2 regions of the Geobacillus sp. YHL genome follow, and region 2 is predicted to be linked to the other one. Evidence: riboswitches for the same ligand, from Rfam matches in the RefSeq annotation. Region 2 holds a riboswitch; the other holds the start of a gene.
What was found. Region 2 has a riboswitch for S-adenosylmethionine ahead of JCR24_RS14035 (methionine ABC transporter ATP-binding protein). Riboswitches for the same ligand answer to the same signal wherever they lie in the genome.

Region 1 (5,776 bases), on a different contig from region 2:
TCGCTCGGTCGGCCACTGCCGCCGGAATGGCTTCATAGTCCGGCAAAAAACCGTTTTCCGCAACAAGCGGCATCATTTCCATCCGCGCGCGGGCAAGCGCGATCCCCGACCAATAGTCCGGATAGCCCGGGTCCGGGACAAGCACCACATCGCCCGGGTTGACGAGGCAAAGCGGCAGTTCGACAAGCCCGGCCTTGCCGCCGAACAAAATGGCGACTTCGCGGTCTGGATCGATGTTCACCCCGTATTCACGCGCGTAAAACGCGGCGATGGCTTCTTTCAAAAAGAAGTAGCCTTGAAACGGCGAATATTTATGGTATTTCGGATTGGCCGCCGCCCGCTGCATCGCCTCAACGATATGCTTTGGCGTCGGCTGATCCGGGTTGCCTTGCCCTAAATTGATCACGTCGCATCCGGCCTTGATTTTCTCCCCCACTTTTGCGACAAGCGAGGCGAAAAATTGCTTTGGCAACTGCTCAAGCAGCTCGGAAAAAGGAATTTCCATCGTCATCGCCCACACCTTCTTAAAAAATTCTTGAAATTCTAGTGCAACATCATATATCGTAAAAAGCAAAATGTAAAGCAAAATTTTTTCGAGGTGAAAACTCATGACGATCCGCATCGCCTGCCTCCAGCTTGATATTGCGTTTGGCGACCCGAACGAAAACGAACGGCGCGCGGAAAGCGCCATTGAATCGGCCGTCAAGGACGGCGCGAATATCATCGTGCTGCCGGAATTATGGACGACCGGCTACGATTTGACGCGCCTAGATGAGATTGCCGACGAAGGCGCCGAACGAGCGAAAGCGTTCGCCTCCCGCCTAGCGCAAGCACACAGCATCCATCTCGTCGCCGGCTCGGTCGCTAAAAAAACAACAACCGGCGTGACGAACACGATGATCGTCGCCGACCGGAACGGTCAAATCGTTGGCGAATACAGCAAGCTTCACCTGTTCCAATTGATGGATGAACATTTGTATTTGCAGCCGGGAAGCAGCTTAGGTTTGTTTTCGCTTGACGGGCTTTCATGCGCCGGGGTCATTTGCTATGACATCCGCTTTCCGGAGTGGATTCGCGCCCATGCTATGGCTGGGGCGGAAGTGCTGTTTGTCGTCGCCGAATGGCCGCTTCCCCGCCTGCACCATTGGCGGACGCTCTTGATGGCGCGGGCGATTGAAAACCAATGCTACGTCGTCGCCTGCAACCGGGCTGGCCGCGACCCGAACAACGTCTTTGCCGGCCATTCGCTCGTCATCGACCCATGGGGCGAAGTGATCGCCGAGGCGGACGAGAAGCCGGGCATTCTCTCGGCCGACATCGATCCCGCACTCGTTGCGGACGTCCGCGCGCGCATCCCGGTGTTTGCCGACCGCCGGCCGCACGACTACGAAGCGGCAAAAAATTTTTTCAAAACGTATTGACAATCGATTGATCGACCATGTATCATTCGAATCAAACAACCAAACGATTGACAACATCGTGAAAATTGCAAAAACTGAATACGAGAAATCGGTACTCTTATCAAGAGTTGGCTGAGGGAATTGGCCCAATGAAGCCCAGCAACCGACCGTAATACTATCGTGAGATAGGGCGCACGCCAAGGGCGGCGCCGGAAGCGTCATGCTTCCGCAGGGCACGGTGCTAAGTCCAACAGAAAGACCGATGTCTTTCTGAAAGATAAGAGGCGCGAAGAACGAATGAATCTTCAAGCCTCTTTCCGTATGCGAAAGAGGCTTTTTCATTTGCCGGAAACGCCGAGTTTTAGCGCGCGTCAGAACCGGCATTTGAAAACGAGCGAAATGAAAAAAGGGGGAACAAGGCAATGACCACTGTTCAAACATCGGTTTACGAACCGCTGACCGAACCGAAGGCGGTATCTCTCGCTGTCCGCCTCGGCTTATTCCGCGACGGGGCGCCTCTTTTGTGCCGCGAGATCGGCGACGGCAACTTGAACTTAGTGTTTCATATCGTCGACCAAGAAACAAAGCAAGGCGTAATCATCAAACAAGCGTTGCCGTACGCCAAAGTGGTCGGCGAAAGCTGGCCGCTTACGTTAAAGCGCGCCGTCATCGAAAGCAACGCGCTGCGCACGTTTGCGAGCTATGTGCCGCAATACGTGCCGAAAGTCTACTATTCTGACGAATCGCTCGCCATTACGGTGATGGAAGACTTATCCCGTTTGCAAATCGCCCGCAAAGGGTTGATCGAAGGAAAAACGTATCCGCTTTTGTCCCAGCATATCGGCGAGTTTGTCGCCAAGACGGCGTTTTATACGTCTGATTTCGGCATGAACCAGCAAGAGAAAAAGAAATTGGCGCAAAGCTTCGTCAATCCGGAACTGTGCAAAATCACGGAAGACCTCGTCTTCACCGACCCGTTTTTTGACCACGAAACGAACAACTTTGAAGACGAATTGCGCCCAGACGTTGAAGCGCTTTGGCGCGATGACCGCTTGCACCTAGAAGCAGCAAAGCTGAAGCGCAAGTTTTTAACCGAAGCCGATGTGCTCTTGCATGGCGATTTGCATACCGGCAGCATTTTCGTAAGCGCCGACGAAACGAAAGTGATCGACCCAGAATTCGCCTTTTACGGTCCGATCGGGTTTGACCTTGGCCAATTTTTTGCCAATTTGCTGTTAAATGCGTTGTCCCGCTCTGAATTAGAGCGCCAACCGCTCTTTGACCACATCGACCGGACATGGGACGTCTTTGCGTCCGTGTTCTCAAACCTTTGGCGCACCGAGAGCGTGGAAACGTACGCCGCGACGCCGGGCTTGCTCGAGGACGTGCTCCGGCACGCGTTCATCGACGCCGTCGGCTTTGCCGGCTGCGAAGTCATCCGCCGGACGATCGGCCTCGCCCATGTGGCGGACCTTGACGGCATCGAGCACAAAGATGAACGGCTTGTTGCCAAACGGCATGCGCTCCGCCTCGGCCGCCGCTTGATCATTGAGCGGGCTGAGCTGACAGGAACGGATGGCTTCCGCCGGCTGCTCGCCGAAACCAAGCAGTAATGCCATTCGATCCGGCCCGCCGGCGACGGGCCGGACAAACGAACAACGCCAAAAGAAAGGAAGACAGCAATGAGCACATTTGCCATCCCGCGCTCAGTCGAATGGCGCGAGACGCATGTGACGATTTTAAACCAGCAAAAGCTTCCATCCATCATCGAATATATCGACTTGCACACTCTGGAAGACGTCTATGAGGCGATTGCCACGCTGAAAGTGCGCGGCGCGCCGGCGATCGGCATCACCGCCGCCTATGGCCTGGCGCTTGCCGCACTGGGCTATGACACCAAATCGCTCGATGAATTCCGCCGCCGCTTAAAACAGGATCGCGACTACCTGGCCGGCGCCCGACCGACCGCCGTCAATTTGTTTTGGGCGCTTGACCGGCTCGTCGCCGCTGTCGAAAACGCCGTCTCCATCAACGAGGCAAAAACGGCGCTCATCCATGAGGCGATCCGCATTCAAGTGGAAGATGAGGATGTGTGCCGCCGCATCGGCGAATACGCGTTGTCGCTCTTTCGTCCGGGCGATCGTGTGATGACGATCTGCAACGCTGGCTCGATCGCCACCGCCCGCTACGGAACAGCGCTCGCCCCGTTTTATTTGGCGAAAGAAAAAGGAATCGAGCTATCCGTTTACGCCCTTGAGACACGTCCCGTTTTGCAAGGGGCGCGCCTGACCGCTTGGGAACTGATGCAAGCGGGCGTTGATGTGACGCTCATCACCGACAACATGGCAGCGCAAACGATCAAAGCGAAACAGATCAGCGCCATCATCGTCGGCGCCGATCGGATCGCGCGAAACGGCGATACGGCGAACAAAATCGGCACGTTCGGCCTGGCCTTGCTCGCGAAGTCGTTTGACATTCCGTTTTACGTCGCTGCGCCGTTGTCCACGATCGATTTGACGACGAAAACAGGTGCGGACATCCCGATCGAAGAGCGCCATCCGGATGAAGTGACCCACATCGCCGGCGTGCGCATCGCCCCGGAAGGCGTCAACGTATACAATCCGGCGTTTGACGTGACGCCAAACGAACTCATTACCGCCATCATTACCGAAAAAGGCATCATTCGCGGCAATTACAACGCAACGCTGCCATCATTATTCACAAAGGAGGAGCAACATGAAACGATTTAAGGCCTTATCTTCCCTTTTTCTTCTTTTCTTTGCCGTGTTCTCCATCTTGGCTGGCTGCACACACGAGCAAGATGCCGTGAGCTCCAAGCCAGCCAACGAAGCCAAGACCACGAACAACAAAACGGAAACGACATCCAGCCACTCGACGGCAACAAGCGACGAGCAAGCGGCCATTCCTGAAAAGTTGAAAAAGCCGGTGAAAATCGCCGCCATTATGCAACTGTCCATCGGCACGTTCTCATCGCAATACATCGCCGGCGTCAAAGAACAAGTGCAAAAATTCGGCGGCGAGGTGCAAATTTACAACGCCGACAACGATTTAACCAAAATGGCATCGTACGTTGAGACGGCCATTACGCAAAATGTTGACGCCATTTTGCTTGACCACGGCCGCGCCGATGCGCTCGAAGGCCCGGTGAAAAAAGCCGTCGCCAAAGGCATTCCAGTTGTGGCGTTTGACAACGATTTGAACATTCCCGGCGTCACCGTCATCGACCAAGACGACTACAGCCTCGCCTGGAAAACATTAAAAACGCTCGCAGAAGACTTAAACGGGGAAGGCAACATCGTCACGATTTGGGTCGGCGGCTTTACCCCGATGGAACGCCGCCATATCATTTATGACGCGTTCAAAAAACGCTATCCGAACATTAAAGAAATTGCCAAGTTTGGCACGGCGAGCGCCAACACAGCTTTGGACACACAAACGCAAATGGAAGCGATTTTGAAAAAATACCCGAACAAAGGCGACATTGACGCTGTCTTCGCAACTTGGGACGAGTTCGCCAAAGGGGCGACGCGCGCCATCGAGCAAGCTGGGCGCACGGAAATTAAAGTGTACGGCATCGATTTGAGCGATGAAGACTTGCAAATGATCCAAAAACCAAACAGCCCATGGGTGGCGACAACGGCGACCGACCCAGCCGAAGTCGGCCGCGTCCAAGTGCGGTTCGCGTATCAAAAAATCGCCGGAGAAAAAACGCCGAACATTTACTCGCTTGAGCCGCATTTAGTGAAACGGTCCGATCTTCCGGACAAACAAGTGTCGATGAATGAGCTTTCGCAATACATCCCGGGCTGGGGGCAATCCAATGTCGCCATCTCGCCGTGGATGAAAACGTTGGAAGCCCAGGTGAACAAAAAATGAACGGGTTGTCAATGCGGGGCATGGAAAAATCGTTTGGCGCCGTGCGCGTGCTCGACGGCGTGGACTTCGACGTTCGTCCTGGCGAAGTCCACGCCCTTTTAGGCATGAACGGCGCCGGCAAAAGCACGCTCATGAACATTTTGGCCGGCGCCATTCCGCCTGACGCTGGTACGATCACGATCGACGGTACGATATACACGTTTTCATCGCCGCGCGAAGCAAAACAAGCCGGCATCGGCCTCGTCGTTCAAGAAGTTGACACAGCGCTCTTTCCCGGCTTGCCGATTTACGAAAATGTAGCGGCGGACGAGTTCGTCCATGTGAAGCAACGGCCGATTCGCTCGCTGCGTCAAGAAAAAGAGCGGGCCGCCGCCCTGCTTCGCCGCGTCGGCCTGTCGTTGCCGCCGACGAAATTGGTTCGCGACTGCTCGCTCCATGAAAAGCAGCTGATTGTGCTCGCCAAAGTGCTTTCATCCAAC
Region 2 (5,776 bases):
GCCATCATTGCGGAAAAAATGGCGCCGGCCGGCGGTTTTGCCATTTCGCACGGGGCGCACGTCGGAATTGGCTCGCTGCCGATTGTGTTGTTTGGCACGGAAGAACAAAAACAAAAATATTTGCCGTATTTAGCGACCGGCGAAAAAATCGCCGCCTACGCCTTGACGGAGCCTGGCTCGGGTTCGGACGCCCTCGGCGCGAAAACGACGGCGAGATTAAACGCGGAAGGCACGCATTACATTTTAAACGGCGAAAAACAATGGATCACCAACTCCGGTTTTGCTGATGTGTTTGTCGTCTATGCAAAAGTCGACGGCGAACATTTCACCGCGTTCATCGTGGAACGCGACTTCCCGGGCGTTTCAACTGGTCCGGAAGAAAAGAAAATGGGGATTAAAAGCTCGTCGACAAGAACGCTCATTTTGCAAGATGTGCCGGTGCCGAAAGAAAACGTGCTCGGTGAAATCGGAAAAGGCCATGTCATCGCCTTCAACATTTTGAACATCGGCCGCTACAAGCTTGGGTTAGGGGCGGTCGGCGGCGCGAAGCGGGCGCTTGAAATCACGCTCAAATACGCCAATCAGCGCCAGCAATTCAAACGGCCGATTTCGCAGTTTACGTTGACGCAGGAAAAATTCGCGACGATGGCGTCGCGCCTGTATGCCGCCGAAAGCTCGGTTTACCGCACGGTCGGCTTGTTCGATGAACGGATGGGCCTGCTTGATGCGGAAAAGGCGAAAGATGGCAAAGAAGTGGCGAAATCGATCGCCGAATATGCGATCGAATGCTCATTGAACAAGTTTTTTGCCACGGAAGTGCTCGATTACATCGTGGATGAAGGCGTGCAAATCCACGGCGGGTACGGCTTTATGCAGGAATATGAAATTGAGCGCGCCTACCGCGATTCGCGCATCAACCGCATTTTCGAGGGGACGAACGAAATCAACCGCCTTCTCGTGCCGGGCATGTATTTGAAAAAGGCGTTAAAAGGCGAGCTGCCGCTCTTCCAAAAAGCGCAGCAGCTTCAGGAAGAACTGATGATGATGGCCGCCGAAGAGCCGGGGACGGGCGCGCTGGAACAAGAGAAATACTTGGTGCGCAACGCCAAAAAAATCGCCTTAATGGTCGCCGGCTTAGCGGCGCAAAAATACGGCCAGCGCATTGAAGAAGAGCAAGAAGTGCTCGTCAACATCGCCGACATCGTCTCGAACATTTACGCGATGGAATCAGCGCTTTTGCGCACGGAAAAAGCGATTCAGGCGAGCGGTGAGGAGAAAAACAAACAAAAATTGCTGTACACGCAAATTTTCTGCCAAGAGGCGTTCAATGAAATTGAAGCCCATGCGAAAGAAACGCTCGTCGCCGTCGAACAAGGCGACACGCTGCGGATGATGCTCGCCGCGCTCCGCCGGCTGACACGCCATACGCCGATCAATGTGATCGCGAAAAAACGCGAAGCGGCCGCCGCGCTCATTGAAGCCGAACGGTATATTGTGTGATAATGGGAAGTGCCAGGCAGACTGCCTGGTGCTTCTTATTTGTTTGCCAAACAGCGGAAATGAAAGGGAGGAGTGAAGATGGCGCTCACGCTCTATTGGTATCCAAAATGCGGAACGTGCCGGAAGGCGAAGCGTTGGCTCGATGAACACGGCGTTGACGTGCGGACGGTGAACTTAGTCGACGAGCCGCTGACGAAAGAGCAGCTCGCCCGTTTGCACCGTCAAAGCGGGCTGCCGCTCAAAAAATTTTTTAATACGAGCGGCATGAAATACCGCGAGCTTGGCTTGAAGGACAAGCTCGATCGCGCATCGGAAGACGAGATGCTCGATTGGCTCGCCTCGGACGGAATGCTCGTCAAACGGCCGATTTTGACGGACGGCGAGCGGGTCGTCTTGGGCTTTCGCGAACAAGACTACGAGGCGTTTTTCGCGGCGGGGACATAAAAAATTTTTTGCAAAATCGGGTGAATTCAGTGAGTTTTTGCGGAAAATCGGTTATGATGAAAAGGAATATACATTTTGTCGCAATGGAGGGATACGATGAACACGCCGAAAGAACTTCGCTATACAAAGGAGCATGAGTGGGTGCGCGTGGAAGGAGAGAACGTGCGCATCGGCATTACGGATTACGCCCAATCAGAGCTTGGCGACATCGTCTTTGTCGAGCTGCCGGAAGTCGGCGCAGAGGTTACGGCGAACGAGCCGTTCGGCAGCGTTGAATCGGTGAAAACGGTCTCGGAATTGTATGCGCCGATCAGCGGCACGGTCGTTGAAGTGAATGAGGCGTTAAATGACCATCCGGAGTACGTGAACGAATCGCCGTATGACAAAGCGTGGATGATCGTCGTCAAACCGAATGATTTGAGCGAAATCGACAATTTGTTGACGGCGGAACAATACGAGGCGATGATCAACGAAGGATAAACGTTCCTGCAATCTTCGCTTCGATTCGGGCACTCTATACATACCGGAATTTGATTGAAAAAAGGGGTGCTCGCGATGGCGCTGCAAACGACGCGCATAGATGTCACGGACCGGATCATCGGCAAACTGAACGGCCGCTCGCTGGAGTTGTACGAGGAAGGAGAGCTCATCGGGCGCCTTCCGCTTCCGGCGGCCGTCCCGTTGAAAAATGGGTATACCGAACAAAACGGAAGAATTTACAAACAGGTGACCGCTACCGTTGAGCCGGACCAAAAATATGTCGATTGCGACGGGGAAGCGGGCTGGTGTTGAAAGGCAACGGTGGATGGCCGTTGCTTTTCATTTTCAACATTTGGCCGGCGCAAGACATACAATAATAGTATCCTCATTTGAAGTTAGGTGGGTCGGACATGCGACGCGTGGAAAAAGTGATCATCGTCGAAGGGCGATCAGACAAGCAAAAAGTGGCGGCGGTGCTGAACGAACCAGTCGTCATCGTCTGCACAAACGGCACGATCAGTGATGCGCGCCTTGAGGAGCTGGCTGATGAGCTGGAAGGATGCGATGTATACGTCTTGGCCGATGCCGATGAGGCGGGAGAAAAATTGCGCCGGCAGTTTCGCCGCATGTTTCCAGAGGCGGAGCATCTTTACATTGACCGGGCGTATCGCGAAGTGGCGACTGCTCCGCCTTGGCACTTGGCGCAAGTGCTGTTGCGCGCTCGTTTCGACGTCCGCATCGAATCGCTCATGAGGGGAAGAGGCGAGTGAAAGCGATCGACCGAAACGATGTCATGCGAGTGGTGGAAGTCGAGCCGCTTCTGGCCCTTTACTTGTATACCCCGCTGTGCGGCACGTGCCAGCTGGCGCGGCGGATGCTCACGGTGGTGGAGCAGTTGTTTCCGGCGCTGCCGTTTTACGAAACGGACATCAACTATATCCCTGAGCAGGCCGTTGCGTGGAAAATTGAAAGCGTTCCTTGCCTGCTTCTTTTTAGGGACGGAACGATCGCAGGCAAGTGGTATGCCTTTCATTCCGTTCCGTATTTGTACGAAGTGATTCAAGCCTGCTTGCCGTCCCGATGATTCGCCTTTTTTTGACGCTGTTTGACACATTTCTTGGGAAATGACAAAAACGGCGCTCGTTCGTCAACGGGTTGTCGAGATTTTTGTAAAGGATTTCTCCTCTTCAGGTGGAAGTGAAAAAAATAAAAATGGGGGAGGGGATATCCATGGAAATGCGTGAATTAGTTGGGCAGTTCGTGGAACGGATGCAAGTGTTGCGCCATTTGGTGCCGATTTTGCCGGATGAGCAGCTGTATGTTCGGTTTGAAAGCGATGACGAAACCGCCTTGCTGTTGATCGGCAAGGAATCAGCCGCTAGAGGGATGGAAAACGATGAACGGAAAACATTGACGGTGCGCGGTTCCAAAGAGGCGCTCGCGTCCCTGCTGAACGGCGAACTGAAGCTGCAGCAGCTCGTCCGGTTGCGTGAAGTGCACGTGTCAGGAAGCTTCCGCCAGCTTTTGCTTCTTGAATCGCTCCTCCATTTGGCCAAGCCTTATCGGGACGTCGGATAAAAAAGATGTTGACACGCTTCGACAGACAATGATACAATCACATTCGTAGTCAATTGAATAGGCGATTGTTGCGCTCTTATCAAGAGAGGTGGAGGGATGTGCCCAATGAAGCCCGGCAACCGTCAGCGCATGTGCTGAAATGGTGCCAATTCACACAAAGCGGCCTGCTTTGAGAGATAAGAGACGGAATGGTGCACAATACCTTTCTGTTCTCTGCGGGCAGAAAGGTTTTCTTTTTGCGCTCTGCCGCTTGGGGAGGAAGGTGAAACGATGATTACACTCGAACAAGTGACGAAAATCTATCAAGCGGCCAACGGTTCGGTCACGGCAGTCGACAATGTGTCGCTTGAGATTCGCGAAGGGGAAATTTTCGGCATTATCGGCTACAGCGGCGCGGGGAAAAGCACGCTCATCCGCTTGCTCAATGGGCTCGAGAAGCCGACGAGCGGCCGGGTGGTCGTCGCCGGGCGCGATATGACGCGCGTGAAAGGTCGGGAGCTGCGCAAGGCGCGCCAAGAAATCGGGATGATTTTCCAGCATTTCAACTTGCTTTGGTCGCGCACGGTCAGGGAAAACATTGCCTTTCCGCTTGAAATTGCCGGCGTCCCGAAAGAGGAGCGGAACAAGCGGGTGGATGAATTGATCGAGCTTGTCGGCCTTTCCGGGCGCGAGGATGCCTACCCGTCGCAGCTGAGCGGCGGGCAAAAGCAGCGGGTCGGCATCGCCCGGGCGCTCGCCAACAACCCGAAAGTCTTGCTGTGCGACGAGGCGACATCGGCGTTGGACCCGCAGACGACCGATGCGATTTTGGACTTGCTCGTTGACATCAACAAGCGCCTCGGGCTGACGATTGTGCTGATCACCCATGAAATGCACGTCATCCGCAAAATTTGCGACCGCGTTGCGGTGATGGAAAACGGCCGAATCGTCGAGCAAGGCGACGTGCTGCATGTGTTCCGAAACCCGCAGCAACCGATTACGAAACGGTTCGTCAAGCAGCTGATCGAGCCTGAGGAGACGGAAGAGGCGATTTCCCATTTGTTTGGCCAATACCCGAGCGGGCTGATCGCGCAGCTGACGTTCGTCGGCGCGGCAGCCGGAAAGCCGCTCATCACCGAAGTGGTGCGTCAGTTTGCCGTCGATGTCAACATTTTGCAAGGGAAAATTTCGCAAACCCATCAAGGCGCCTATGGGGTGCTGTTCGTGCACCTCGACGGGGCGAGGGATGAAATCGACCGGGCGCTTGACTATATTCAACGCCAGCAGGTGGCGGTGGAGGTGATTCACGATGCTCGCTAACCTCCTGCCGAACGTGCAATGGGAGACGATGTGGGCGGCGACGGTCGAGACGCTGTATATGACGGGAGTGGCGGTGGCGGCCACTTTCGTCCTCGGAATCGTTCTTGGCTTGCTTCTATTTTTGACAGCGAAGGGCAACCTATGGGAAAACCGGTTTGTCAATACAGTGATTGCTGCGTTTGTGAACATTTTCCGCTCTATTCCGTTTATTATTTTGATCATTTTGCTCATTCCGTTTACAACATGGCTCGTCGGGACGATGCTTGGCGCCAATGCGGCGCTGCCGGCTTTGGTCATTGGGGCCGCGCCGTTTTACGCCCGCATGGTCGAAATCGCTCTTCGCGAAATTGATAAAGGCGTCATCGAAGCAGCCCAAGCGATGGGCGCCTCAACGTGGACGATCATTTGGAAAGTGCTGCTGCCGGAGTCATTGCCGGCGCTTGTCTCCGGCATTACGGTGACGGCGGTGTCGCTC

Region 1: another riboswitch for S-adenosylmethionine. It lies ahead of mtnK (S-methyl-5-thioribose kinase); the one in region 2 lies ahead of JCR24_RS14035 (methionine ABC transporter ATP-binding protein).

What each region holds. Positions count from the first base shown of each region.
Region 1 covers NZ_JAEIGB010000018.1:45,837-51,612, reverse strand. Annotated here, with positions in the region: gene JCR24_RS13725 (pyridoxal phosphate-dependent aminotransferase) at 1-511, opposite strand, end outside; gene JCR24_RS13720 (carbon-nitrogen family hydrolase) at 609-1,421, shown strand; SAM riboswitch class I at 1,516-1,684, shown strand; gene mtnK (S-methyl-5-thioribose kinase) at 1,823-3,013, shown strand; gene mtnA (S-methyl-5-thioribose-1-phosphate isomerase) at 3,083-4,150, shown strand; gene JCR24_RS13705 (sugar ABC transporter substrate-binding protein) at 4,137-5,297, shown strand; gene JCR24_RS13700 (sugar ABC transporter ATP-binding protein) at 5,294-5,776, shown strand, end outside.
Region 2 covers NZ_JAEIGB010000019.1:41,851-47,626, reverse strand. Annotated here, with positions in the region: gene JCR24_RS14070 (acyl-CoA dehydrogenase family protein) at 1-1,500, shown strand, start outside; gene JCR24_RS14065 (arsenate reductase family protein) at 1,579-1,944, shown strand; gene gcvH (glycine cleavage system protein GcvH) at 2,041-2,424, shown strand; gene JCR24_RS14055 (YusG family protein) at 2,500-2,736, shown strand; gene JCR24_RS14050 (toprim domain-containing protein) at 2,835-3,194, shown strand; gene JCR24_RS14045 (thioredoxin family protein) at 3,191-3,508, shown strand; gene JCR24_RS14040 (hypothetical protein) at 3,655-4,002, shown strand; SAM riboswitch class I at 4,076-4,185, shown strand; gene JCR24_RS14035 (methionine ABC transporter ATP-binding protein) at 4,273-5,301, shown strand; gene JCR24_RS14030 (methionine ABC transporter permease) at 5,291-5,776, shown strand, end outside.